One region of the Arthrobacter sp. NPDC080086 genome, then DNA from elsewhere that is predicted to be linked to it. Evidence: riboswitches for the same ligand, from Rfam matches in the RefSeq annotation. Region 1 holds a riboswitch; the other holds the start of a gene.
The links. A riboswitch is a leader RNA that binds a small molecule or an ion and turns the genes downstream of it on or off. The one in region 1 is predicted to bind glycine.
Positions count from the first base shown of each region.

Region 1 (6,244 bases):
CGGAGCCGTAGCGGGAGGCGGAGATCGGGGTGTTGTCAGCGCCGTTGGCCGGATCCGCCGCGTTGCCGGGCATGAACGGTGCCAGGTGGGCCTTGGCGGCGACCGGGCCGACGCCGGGTCCGCCGCCGCCGTGCGGGATGCAGAAGGTCTTGTGCAGGTTCAGGTGCGAGACGTCCCCGCCGAACTGGCCCGGCTGGGCGAGGCCGACGAGGGCGTTGAGGTTGGCGCCGTCGATGTAGACCTGCCCGCCGGCGGCGTGGATCGCGTCGCAGACCTCGCGGACGTCGGCGTCGTACACCCCGTGCGTGGACGGGTAGGTGATCATGATGCAGGACAGGGCGTCCTTGTGCTGCTCGATCTTGGCCTGCAGGTCGGCGTGGTCGATGGTGCCGTCGGAGTCGGTGGCGACGACGATGACCTTCATGCCGGCGAGCACCGCGGAGGCGGCGTTGGTGCCGTGCGCGGAGGCCGGGATGAGGCAGACGTTGCGCTGCTCGTCGCCGCGGGAGAGGTGGTAGCCGCGGATGGCCAGCAGGCCGGCGAGCTCGCCCTGGGATCCGGCGTTCGGCTGGATGGAGACCTGGTCGTAGCCGGTGATCTCGGTCAGCTGCGCTTCGAGGTCATCGATCAGTTCGCGCCAGCCGGCGGTCTGGGATTCCGGGGCGAACGGGTGGATGGAGGCGAATTCCGGCCAGGAGATGGCTTCCATCTCGGCCGTGGCGTTCAGCTTCATGGTGCAGGAGCCCAGCGGGATCATGGTGCGGTCCAGGGCCAGGTCGCGGTCCGAGAGACGGCGGATGTAGCGCAGCAGCTGGGTCTCGGAGCGGTGGGTGTTGAAGACCGGGTGCTGGAGGTAGTCGGAGCTGCGTTCGACGGCGGAGTCCAGGGCGAAGGCAGTATCCGTGCCTGAGGCAGGGTCGGCCACGCTCGCGCCGAAGGCGGCGACGACGTCGGCGACGATCGCCGTCGTCGTGGCCTCATCGGCGGAGATGCCGACAGTATCGGCGTCGATGGAACGCAGGTTGATGCCCTTGGCGTCGGCGGCGGCGATGATCTCGGCGGCCTTCCCCGGCACCGAGACGGTGACGGTGTCGAAGAACGAGGTCTGCAGCACGTCCAGGCCGGCGGCCTTCAGCGATGCGGCGATGGTCCGGGCGTGGCCGTGGACGGTCTCGGCGATGGCCTTGAGCCCGTCGGGGCCGTGGTAGACGGCGTAGAACGAGGCGACGATGGCCAGCAGCGCCTGCGCGGTGCAGATGTTGGAGGTGGCCTTCTCGCGGCGGATGTGCTGTTCGCGGGTCTGCAGGGCCAGGCGGTAGGCGGGGATGCCGGCGGAGTCCTTGGAGACGCCTACCAGGCGGCCGGGCATGGAGCGCTCCAGGCCCTTCTGGACTGCCATGTAGGCCGCGTGCGGGCCGCCGAAGAACAGCGGTACGCCGAAGCGCTGGGCGGAGCCGACGGCGATGTCCGCGCCCTGCTCGCCGGGAGGGGTGATCAGGGTCAGGGACAGCAGGTCAGCGGCGACGGTGACGAGCGCGCCGCGTTCCTTGGCCTCGGCGATCACGGCGGAGTGGTCGAGGACGCGGCCGGAGGCGCCGGGCTGCTGCAGCACGATGCCGTTGATGGCACCCTCCGGGAGACCCTTGGACAGGTCGGCGACCTCAACCTCGAAGCCGAGGGCCTCGGCGCGGCCCTTGACGATCGCGATGGTCTGGGGCAGGCAGTCGGCGTCCATGACGGTCTTGCCGTCGCGGGCGTCCTTATTTTTGTTGGCCCGGCGCATCATCAGCACGGCCTCGGCGACGGCGGTTGCTTCGTCCAGCAGCGAGGCGTTGGCGATCGGCAGGCCCACCAGGTCCTGGACCATGGTCTGGAAGTTCAGCAGGGCCTCGAGCCGGCCCTGGGAGATCTCGGGCTGGTACGGGGTGTAGGCGGTGTACCAGGCCGGGGCTTCGAGGATGTTGCGGCGGATGACGGCCGGGGTGACGGTGTCGTAGTAGCCCTGGCCGATCATCTGCACGGCGGTCTTATTCTTGGCGGCGAGCTTGCGCAGCTCGGCCAGGACCTCCACCTCGCTCAGCGCGGCGGTCAGTGCCAGGCCGGAGTCCTGACGGATGTCCTTGGGAACGGCGGTGTCAACGAGCGCGTCAACGGTGTCGTAGCCGACGGCCTTGAGCATGGTCTCGACGTCGGCCTGGCGGCGGGCGCCGATATGCCTGTCGACGAAGGACGTGGAGGCTGAGGTAACGGTCACAAGGAACTCCATAACTAAGGCGGCGCAGGGTACGCCGCAGTGATTCGGGTTCCTCCCCGCTCTGTATTGGACCTGAGAGTTTCCGCGGGACCCTTGGCGGGGTCCCGCTTGCACCGTCGGTGAGCGCGGCATCCCGGGGGACTTGTGGCGCGCTGCTTTCCAGAGTGGCCTCGCCGCGGCGGTACATGGGCCTGAGAGATTCCTGGGGAGGATTTGCTCCTACGGCGCCTGCGTGTACTACTGGCAGGACTCTCCCGCCGCAGATCAAAGGCATATTCAGTTGCTCGTGACCATGGTCACAGCATTCATTGTCCTACGCCGGAGCCCGCCTCCGCAAACTTCATTTCTCCCCGCCCGACGCTCCCTCACTTTCGGCGCGGTTTCCCGCGACCCTCCCTCACCTCCGGCTTACATTTCCACGACGCTCCCTCAGGTTCGGAGGTTAATTCCAGAAAGCCCGCTCACCCGACTTGCGGGTGCGTCCCTCAAATGAACGCCGGACGTGAGGGAGCGTCGGCCGGAGTGACGCCGGACGTGAGGGAGCGACCGCCGGAGAAGCACCAAATCTGAGGGAGCGTCCGCTGGAGTGACGCCGGACGTGAGAGAGCATCCGCTGGAGTGCCGCCGGACGTGAGGGAGCGTCCCGTTGAGTGACGCCGGACGTGAGGGATCGTCCACTGGAGAGGTGCCGGACGTGAGGGAGCGTCCTTAGGGGCGGAGGCGGTCGACGGCGGCGAGGAGGCTCTCGACGTCGTCGTCCACCGCCAGCGGCGTGGCACCCGCACTGCGGGCCAGCATGGCGTTGAAATACAGCCCGTCCCCCATGTAGAGCACAGCCTTGGCCATTCCGGGCCCGACGTCGGCGGCGAGCAGTTCCAGCCAACTGGCCTGCACACCGGCCATGCGGCGCAGGGTCTCGGCGTGCGCCACCTCGGCGAGCCGGGTGGCCGCGACGAAGACCCGGTCCAGGGCGGTATCAGCCCAGACCGAAGACCTAATGAAGTAGGCGGCGGCGCCCTCCGGCGCCGCGGCCATGGCGGCCAGGTCCTCGGCCAGCAGCCGGTCCAGCCGTTCCAGGAGGACCGCGATCATGGCCTCCTTGTTCGGGAAGTGGTACAGCAAGCCGCCCTTGGAGACCCCGGCCCGCTTTGCCACCGCGTCGAGGGTGGCGGCCCGCTCCCCCTCGGCAATGAGCAAAGATTCGAAGGCGTCGAGGACGGCCTCGCGGGCGACGGGTTTCCTGGGCATGGCTCCCATCATGCCCGGTGGGCGCCGGATTTCTTAACTATACCGTCCAGACGGTACAGTTATTCGGATGAAGACCTTGCTTCCTGATGCCGGGCATCCCGCGACGCGCTCCCGGGCGCCGTGGCGGGACTGGCTGGCGTTGTCGCTGCTGATGTTCCCGGTCCTCCTGGTGGCGGTCGACAACACCGCACTGACCTTTGCCCTGCCCGCGATCGCCCGGGACCTGAATGCCACCGGCGTCCAGCTGCTCTGGATGGTCGATGTGTACCCGCTGGTGCTCGCAGGCCTGCTGGTTGCGATGGGCAGCCTCGGGGACCGGATCGGCCGCCGGCGGCTGCTTTTCACCGGCGCAGCCGGCTTCGCGGCAGTGTCCGCCGCGACGGCATTCGCCCCCGGCCCCGAGTGGCTGGTGGCCGGCCGTGCGGCTCTGGGGTTCTTCGGGGCCATGCTGATGCCCTCCACGCTGTCGCTGATCCGGAACATCTTCCCGGAACCGAACCGGCGTCGCCTGGCGGTGGCCATCTGGGCAGCGGGCTTCTCCGGCGGCGCGGCCCTGGGTCCGGTGCTGGGCGGCTGGCTGGTGGAGCACCTCTGGTGGGGCGCGGTATTGCTGATGGCGGTTCCCATCATCGTGCCCTTGCTGCTGCTCGGGCCCTCCTTCATCCCCGAATCCCGGGACCCGAACCCCGGGCCGGTGGATCTGCCCAGCATCGCGCTGTCCATGCTGGCCATGGCGCCGACCGTCTACGGCATCAAGATGCTGGCCGTGGAGGGTGCGGGCCCGGTGCCGCTGGCGGCCCTCGGCGCGGGGCTGGTCATGGGGTACGCCTTTGTCCGGCGGCAGCGCAGGCTTGCCGCGGGCGCAACCACCGCTCCCCTGCTGGATCTGGGCCTGTTCGGCAATCCCGTGTTCAGCACGGCCATCACGGCCAACGTCCTGGCGTTGTTCTCCTACAACGGCTTCATCCTCTTCCTTGCCCAGCACCTCCAGCTCCTGGAGGGACAGACACCGTCCGAGTCCGGGCTGGCGATGGTGCCCGCGCTGGCCGCGACCGTGACGGCCGGGCTGCTGGTGGTCCCGCTGGTGCGGAAGGTCCGGCCCGGGTTCGTCGTCGCCGGCGGCCTGCTGTTCAGCGCCGCCGGGTACGCGCTGGTGGCCTTCGGTGGCCACAGTTCCGGGCCCGCTATGCTGCTGGCGGCACTCCTGGTGCTGTGCCTGGGTGTGGGGGCGGCCGAGACCATCTCCAACGACCTGATCCTCGGCGCCGCCCCGGCCGCAAAGTCGGGCGCCGCGTCGGCGATCTCGGAGACCGGGTATGAGGTCGGGTCGCTGCTGGGCACGGCCGTGCTGGGCTCCATCCTGACCGCGTCCTACCAGCGGAATCTGGTCCTGCCGGCCGGCCTCCCCCAGGCCGACGCGGCCGCCGTGGGCCAGGCCCGGGAAACCCTGGCCGGGGCGGCGGAGCTGGCCGGGACGCTGCCCGGGCCCCTGGCCGACGCCGTGATGACCGCCGCGCGCGCGGCGTTCGATTCGGGTGTCCACATCACCGCGGCGATTGCGCTGGTCCTGATGGCCGGCGCCGCCGTGCTAGCCGCCGTCGTCCTCCGCCGGGTGCCGCGGGCGCACTGACCGGGCCCATTGACCCACGCCCACTGACTCGGACGCCCCAGAGGACACCAGCGGCCCGGCGCCAGCCCAAAAAACGGCAGCGTCCGACGCCGGACTCCCGGGGCCGGACGCTGCTCCGTGTGTGTTCCGGTTTAGTTGCCGGCGTCCGGCGTCGTGACGGAGGCCGTGGCCCGCATGGTTTCGGCGTTGACCAGCCAGGCGAACTGCTCGAGCTTGGCGATGAAGGCGTGCAGCAGGTCCGCGGTGGTGGGGTCCTCCTCGTCCACCTCGTCGTGCACCTTGCGCATGGTGCCGACCGCGGCCTCCAGCGCGGCCACGATCTTCTCGATCGCGTCCTTGGTGTTGATCAGGCCGGTGGGAAACTCGGGCAGGGCGGTGGTCTTCGACACCGTCGAGCTGCGGCCGTCCGGGAGGGCATGCAGGGCCCGCATGCGCTCGGCCATCTCGTCCGCGAAGGTGCGGGCGGCGTCGATGATCTCGTCGAGCTGCAGGTGCAGGTCGCGGAAGTTGGTGCCGACGATGTTCCAGTGCGCCTGCTTGCCCTGGACGTGCAGTTCGATCAGGTCCACGAGCACGGCCTGCATATTGCCTGCGAGGGTGGGTGTTGCTTTCATGAATCCTCCTTGGTGGAGCGTCTGGACGGGCTGATGCCACAGACGCTACCGCAGGCAGGAGACGGCAGGGAGGGTTTTCACGATTAGCTTAGTAAGTGAACTTACTAAGCTGGATTCGGGGTCTAAACGGCCTGATTCAGCGCGGGTCCCTGCGGGAATATCGCCCGCGTGATCCCGCCGGCGGTGGCCTCGGACAGCTGGGCCAGGTAGTCGTTGCGGCGCCGAGGCGTGATCCGGGATTCGGGCTCGAAGCCGCGGTCCGGGTCGTCGGCGTAGTGCGCGGTGAGACCGTCGCGCATCAGCCGGATGGCTTCGGCGCGCTGCTGGGAGACGGCGGCGTGGGTGGAGCCGAGTTCCGCGGCGAGGTCCTTGACGGTCCGGTCGCCGAAGTAGATCTCCTCCACCACGTAGCGCATCCGCTCGGGCAGCGACTTCACGGCGGCGCGCAGGTACTGGAGCCGCTCGTCGGCCAGGACCGAGCTCTCCGGGGACAGCGTT
Region 1 covers NZ_JBFBKP010000024.1:2,184-8,427, reverse strand. The annotation lists gene gcvP (aminomethyl-transferring glycine dehydrogenase) at 1-2,254, opposite strand, end outside; glycine riboswitch at 2,424-2,521, opposite strand; gene AB0305_RS10390 (TetR/AcrR family transcriptional regulator) at 2,963-3,502, opposite strand; gene AB0305_RS10385 (MFS transporter) at 3,570-5,132, shown strand; gene AB0305_RS10380 (DNA starvation/stationary phase protection protein) at 5,264-5,746, opposite strand; gene AB0305_RS10375 (sigma-70 family RNA polymerase sigma factor) at 5,869-6,244, opposite strand, start outside.

Region 2 (6,244 bases), on a different contig from region 1:
CACTAGCACGACGGGTGTCGCCATCCATAACGTCGCCAATGGCGATGTGGCCAAGGACAGCAAGGACGCCGTCAATGGTGGTCAACTGTTCGACGTCAAGAGTACGGCTGAGCAGGCTGCGAAGGCTGCCGCCAATTCTGTTCAGTACGACACCGACCCGACCACAGGCGACAAGCTGAACTCCGTCACGCTCGACAGCGGCACCAGCACGACGGGTGTCGCTATCCATAACGTCGCCAACGGCGATGTGGTTAAGGACAGCAAGGACGCCGTCAACGGTGGCCAACTGTTCGACGTCAAGAGCACGGCTGAGCAGGCTGCAAAGGCTGCCGCCAACTCTGTTCAGTACGACACCGACCCGACCACGGGCGACAAGCTGAACTCCGTCACACTCGACAGCGGCACCAGCACGACGGGTGTCGCCATCCATAACGTCGCCAATGGCGATGTGGCCAAGGACAGCAAGGACGCCGTCAACGGTGGTCAACTGTTCGACGTCAAGAGCACGGCTGAGCAGGCTGCAAAGGCTGCCGCCAATTCTGTTCAGTACGACGCAGCCGGTGACACTATCACGCTCAAGAATCCGACTGGTGGCACTGGCCCAGTGCAGATCAAGAACGTGAAAGCGGGTACGGATGACACCGACGCCGTAAACTTCAAGCAGCTTAAAGACGCAGGCCTAGTGGGCAATGATGGCAAGCTGGCCAACGCCGTGACATACGACAGCGATAAGAAAGACAGCGTCACGCTGGGTGGCCTGAAGGACGACGGCACGGGCACCATGGTTCCTGCAACGGCGCCGGTCAAGCTGTCGAACATCGCCAATGGCGTGAATGCCAACGATGCCGTCAACTTCAGCCAGCTCAATGGCGTTGGCAGCGCACTGGGCGGTGGCGCTTCCTTCAACAACGGCGTGTGGACAGGCCCAACGTATTCGTTCCAAAACGGGGACAAGTACCATGATGTCGGCGGTGCACTCGACAACCTGGACAAGCGCGTTTTCAGCCTGGAAGGCGGCTCGACGGGCGGCGGCCAAGACAACCCCCGATTTGTCGGCAGCGGCGGCGGCGAAATCCGTGGCCCGAAAGAGGAGGCGCAGGCTACCGGCAACTACGCGACGGCAGCAGGTGCCAACGCGGTGGCGTCGGCGGCGAACAGCGTCGCCCTGGGCGCCAACTCGGTCGCAGACCGCGAGAACACCGTGTCCGTGGGTTCTGTCGGTAACGAACGCATCATCACCAATGTGAAGGCCGGCGTGAACGATACCGATGCAGTCAACTACGGCCAGTTCAAGGACGTCAAGGCGCAAGCTGACGCCACCCAACAAGCCGTGGGCAATTTGCAGAGCCAGGTCAACCAGATCGACGGCAAGGTCAACCGCGTGGGCGCCATGAACGCTGCAATGTCGACCATGGTGGCCAGCGCGGCCGGTCTGCAGACCGACAACCGCATGGCGATCGGCACGGGTCTGTATCGCGGTGAAACGGCACTGGCGATCGGCTACCAGCGCAAGATCGGCTCGCGCGCCACGGTAACGATCGGCGGCTCCACCGCTGGCGGCAAGGAGTACAACGTGGGCGTGGGCGCTGGTTTCGGCTGGTAACCCAACGGCGTTGATTGTTTGAAGTTTGCGGACGCGTACCTCACGGGCGCGTCCGTTTTTGTTTGCGCGCCGACTTGCACGTCGCACGCAATCGTTTGTGCCCCTCGCTTTCTCCGTTGGCGTTACACGGCTTACGCGCTGTTACACGACCGCAGTCAGCTTTGCGCCGGAACGCTTCGTTATAGACAGGACAGCGGCTGAATCGGTCAGCCGCCCACCGGAGGAAAACCATGAACCGCATCGTCAAAGTCCTGGCTGTCACTGCCGTCGCCCTGTCCGCCACCACTGGCGCCTTCGCACAAACGCAATGGCAGAAAGATCACCCGCGCCGCGCCGAGGTCAACCACCGCTTGGCCAACCAGAACAAGCGCATCCATAACGAGGTGAAGGAAGGCGAAATCACCAAGAGCCAAGCCAAGGCGCTGCACAAGGAGGATCGCCAGATCCGTCAGGAAGAGCGCGACATGGCCGCCCAGAACGGGGGCCACATCACCAAGCAGGAACAACGCACGCTGAACCAGCAGGAAAACCAGGTGAGCCGCCAGATCGGCAAGTGAGCGGCAACTGAGCCGCGTTTCCGACGACCCGCGATCGGCCGCACCTCGGGCTGGGCGATATCGACACGCCGCGCGAGGTGCGGCCAGTTTTTTGGACAGCGTGACCGCCAAAAAACGCCGCCGATTTGTCCTGATTGACAATCCCAGCCCCCTTCCGTACATTCCGCGCATCCATCCGGGAGAGCGCGCCAGCCACATCAGGTCTGTCGCCGCCGAAGGGGTAGCACCCGAAAACTCTCAGGCATCCAGGACCGGGTGGATCGGCCAGACATGCGTCTGACCGCACTCTGGAGAGCTGGCGCTGCACGACCACTGCAGGCGCCCACCGAAGGGGCTCACGAACCGGCGCGCACCGCTATGCGTACCGCGCTTCGCAATCTCTCAGGTACCAAGGACAGAGGGGCCATCTGCGCGGCTTGCATCTTCATGGCGTCACCATGAGGCATCAGGCTGCGCAGGTGGCCTTTTTGCTTTTCTGGTCCCGAATAACGCGCCACGCCGAGGCCACCGGCGGCGCCCAAGCCGAGAGATTCCATGACGCTCCAACACACGCCGCTCAATGCCATCCACCGCTCGCTGGGCGCCCGCATGGTCGACTTTGGCGGCTGGGACATGCCCGTCAACTATGGCTCCCAGATCGAAGAACACCATGCTGTGCGGCAAGACGCCGGTATCTTCGACGTCTCGCACATGTGCGTGGTCGACCTCACCGGCGCGCGCGTGCGCGACTTCCTGCGTGGGCTGCTCGCCAACAACGTCGACAAGCTGCAAACCCCGGGCAAGGCGCTCTACAGCTGCATGCTCAACCCCAAGGGCGGCGTGATCGACGATCTGATCGTCTACTTCTTCCGTGAAGACTGGTTCCGCCTGGTCGTGAACGCCGGCACCGCACCGACTGATCTCGAATGGATCGTCGCGCAGAACGAAGCCGCCGGCACAGGCGTGACCATCACCCCGCGCCGCTCCGATAACAACGCCGGCGCCGAGCCGCTGGGCATCCTCGCGGTGCAGGGCCCGAACGCGCGCGCCAAGACCTATGCCGCGCTGCCCGGCACGCAGGCCGTGGGCGAGGCGCTCAAGCCATTCAACGCGGGCTTTGTCACCGTCGACGGCGTGGGCGAAATCATGGTCGCGCGCACCGGCTACACCGGTGAAGACGGCTTTGAGCTGGTCGTGCCCGCCGCGCAGATCGCCGGCGTATGGGAGCGCCTGCTGCAGGCCGGCGTGCGCCCGGCAGGCCTCGGCGCACGCGACACGCTGCGTCTGGAAGCCGGCATGAACCTCTATGGCCAGGACATGGATGAGCACGTCTCGCCGCTCGACGCCGGCCTCGCCTGGACGGTCGATTTGCAAAGCGAGCGCGACTTCATCGGCAAGGCTGCGCTGCAAGCCGGCGGCCAGCGCGACCAGTTCGTCGGCCTGATCCTGCGTGACAAGGGCGGCGTACTGCGCGCCCACCAGAAAGTCATCACCCCCGCCGGTGACGGCGAGATCACCAGCGGCACCTTCAGCCCGAGCCTGTCGCTCTCCATCGCGTTGGCGCGCTTGCCCAAGGATGTCGCCATCGGCACCGACGTGCAGGTCGAGATCCGCGACCGCAAGTTGACCGCGACTGTGGTTAAACTGCCGTTCGTGCGCAATGGCAAGGCGCTGGTCAGCTGAACCCGAATTCCCATCATTCCAATCTTCCGGAGAAACCTTTCATGAGCAACGTCCCCGCCGATCTGAAGTACACCGAACACGACGAGTGGATCCGCGTTGAAGCCGACGGCACGCTGACCATCGGCATCACCGATTACGCGCAAGATGCGTTGGGCGACATCGTGTTCCTCGAGTTGCCGGACGCTGGCCGCACCGTCGCCAGGGACGAAGCGATTGCCGTGGTGGAATCGGTCAAGGCGGCTTCCGACATCTACGCGCCGGTGTCGGGCGAAATCGTCGCCAAGAATGAGGATGCTGTCGACGCGCCGGAGTCGGTCAACGCTGGTGCTTACGACGCGTGGCTGTTCAAGATCAAGCCGGCCAACGCCGACGACGTGAACGCCCTGATGTCGGCTGCGCAGTACGAAGCCAAGATCGGCTAAGCCGGTCCCCAAGCCGATGCGCGCTCAGACCTGCGCCGTGTCGGCTTTTTGCCTGAATTTCGAGCCCTTGCCATGAACGCTCCGCACCCCGCTTCCTCGGCGCTTGCTGCCGAACGCCCCACCCTGGCTGACCTGGAGGCGCGCGACGCCTTCGCACATCGCCACATCGGCCCGTCGGCCGACGAGCAAGCGCAGATGCTTGCCGCGCTCGGCTACGACAGCCGCGCCGCGCTGATCGACGCCGTGATCCCGCCCGCCATTCGTCGCCAAGACGGCATGCCGCTGGGCGAATTCACGCAACCGCTGACTGAAGAAGCGGCGCTGGCCAAGCTGCGCGGCATCGCCGGGCAGAACCGCGTGGTCAAGAGCCTGATCGGCCAGGGCTATTACGGCACGCACACGCCGGGCGTGATCCTGCGCAACATCCTTGAGAACCCGGCTTGGTACACGGCCTACACGCCGTATCAGCCCGAAATCTCGCAGGGCCGCCTGGAGGCGATGCTGAACTTCCAGCAGATGGTGATCGACCTCACGGCGATGGACATCGCCAACGCGTCGATGCTGGACGAAGCCACCGCCGCTGCGGAAGCGATGACGCTGCTGCAACGCATTGGCAAGTCGAAGTCGACCGTGTTCTTCGTGGCCGACGACGTGCTGCCGCAAACGCTGGAAGTCGTGCGCACGCGTGCCGAGCCGATCGGCGTGCAAGTGGTAACCGGCCCCGCTGCTGACGCTGCCAAGCACGACGCCTTTGGCGTGCTGCTGCAATACCCCGGCGCCAACGGTGCGCTGCTGGGTGATCTGTCGACATACCAAGCGCTGACCGATGCCGTGCATGCTGCGGGCGGTCTGGTGGTTGCAGCCGCTGACCTGCTGGCGCTCACGCTGCTGGTGGCCCCGGGCGAATGGGGTGCCGATGTGGTCATCGGCAACACGCAGCGCTTTGGCGTGCCGTTCGGCTTTGGCGGCCCGCACGCCGGTTACATGGCTGTGCGCGATGCATTCAAGCGCTCGATGCCCGGTCGCCTCGTTGGCGTAACGGTGGATGCGCAAGGCAACTCCGCCTACCGCCTCGCGCTGCAGACGCGCGAGCAGCACATCCGCCGCGAGAAAGCCACCTCGAACATCTGTACCGCGCAGGTGCTGCTGGGCGTGATGGCATCGATGTACGCCGTCTACCACGGCCCGCAAGGCCTGAAGCGCATCGCCCAGCGCGTGCACCGCCTGACCGCCACGCTGGCCGCCGGCCTGCGCGCGATCGGCTACACGCTGGAATCCGACGCCTTCTTCGATACGCTAACGGTCGCCACCGGCCCGCGCACGGCCAACCTGCACATCGCTGCACAGGCGCATGGCATCAACCTGCGGCAGATTGACGATGCGCGCCTGGGCATCTCGCTGGATGAGACCGTCACGCGCGCCGATGTGGTCGCGCTGTGGGATGTCTTCGCACACGCCGCTCACGCGGCTGCGCCGGACTTCGACAAGACCGAAGCGGGCGTTGCCGATGCGTACCCGGCATCGCTCATCCGCCAAAGCGCGTACCTCACGCACCCGGTGTTCAATGCGCACCACTCCGAGCACGAAATGCTGCGCTACCTGCGCAGCCTGGCTGACAAGGACCTGGCGCTCGACCGCACGATGATCCCGCTGGGTTCGTGCACGATGAAGCTCAACGCCACCGCAGAAATGCTGCCGGTGACGTGGCCCGAGTTCTCGAACATCCACCCGTTCGCACCCGCCGACCAGACCGTGGGCTACCGCGAGATGATCGACCAGCTCGAACAGATGCTGTGCGCCGCCACTGGCTATGCCGCGATCAGCCTGCAGCCGAACGCCGGCTCGCAGGGCGAATATGCCGGCCTGCTGATCATCCACGCCTACCACGCCAGCCGCGGCGAAGGCCACCGCAACGTGTGCCTGATTCCGTCGTCGGCGCACGGCACGAACCCGGCATCGGCGCAGATGGCTGGCATGCAAGTCGTTGTTGTGGCGTGCGA
Region 2 covers NZ_JBFBKP010000002.1:40,559-46,802, reverse strand. The annotation lists gene AB0305_RS01360 (ESPR-type extended signal peptide-containing protein) at 1-1,603, shown strand, start outside; gene AB0305_RS01355 (hypothetical protein) at 1,834-2,160, shown strand; glycine riboswitch at 2,327-2,424, shown strand; glycine riboswitch at 2,438-2,568, shown strand; gene gcvT (glycine cleavage system aminomethyltransferase GcvT) at 2,695-3,822, shown strand; gene gcvH (glycine cleavage system protein GcvH) at 3,864-4,244, shown strand; gene gcvP (aminomethyl-transferring glycine dehydrogenase) at 4,317-6,244, shown strand, end outside.
Region 2: another riboswitch for glycine. It lies ahead of gcvT (glycine cleavage system aminomethyltransferase GcvT); the one in region 1 lies ahead of gcvP (aminomethyl-transferring glycine dehydrogenase).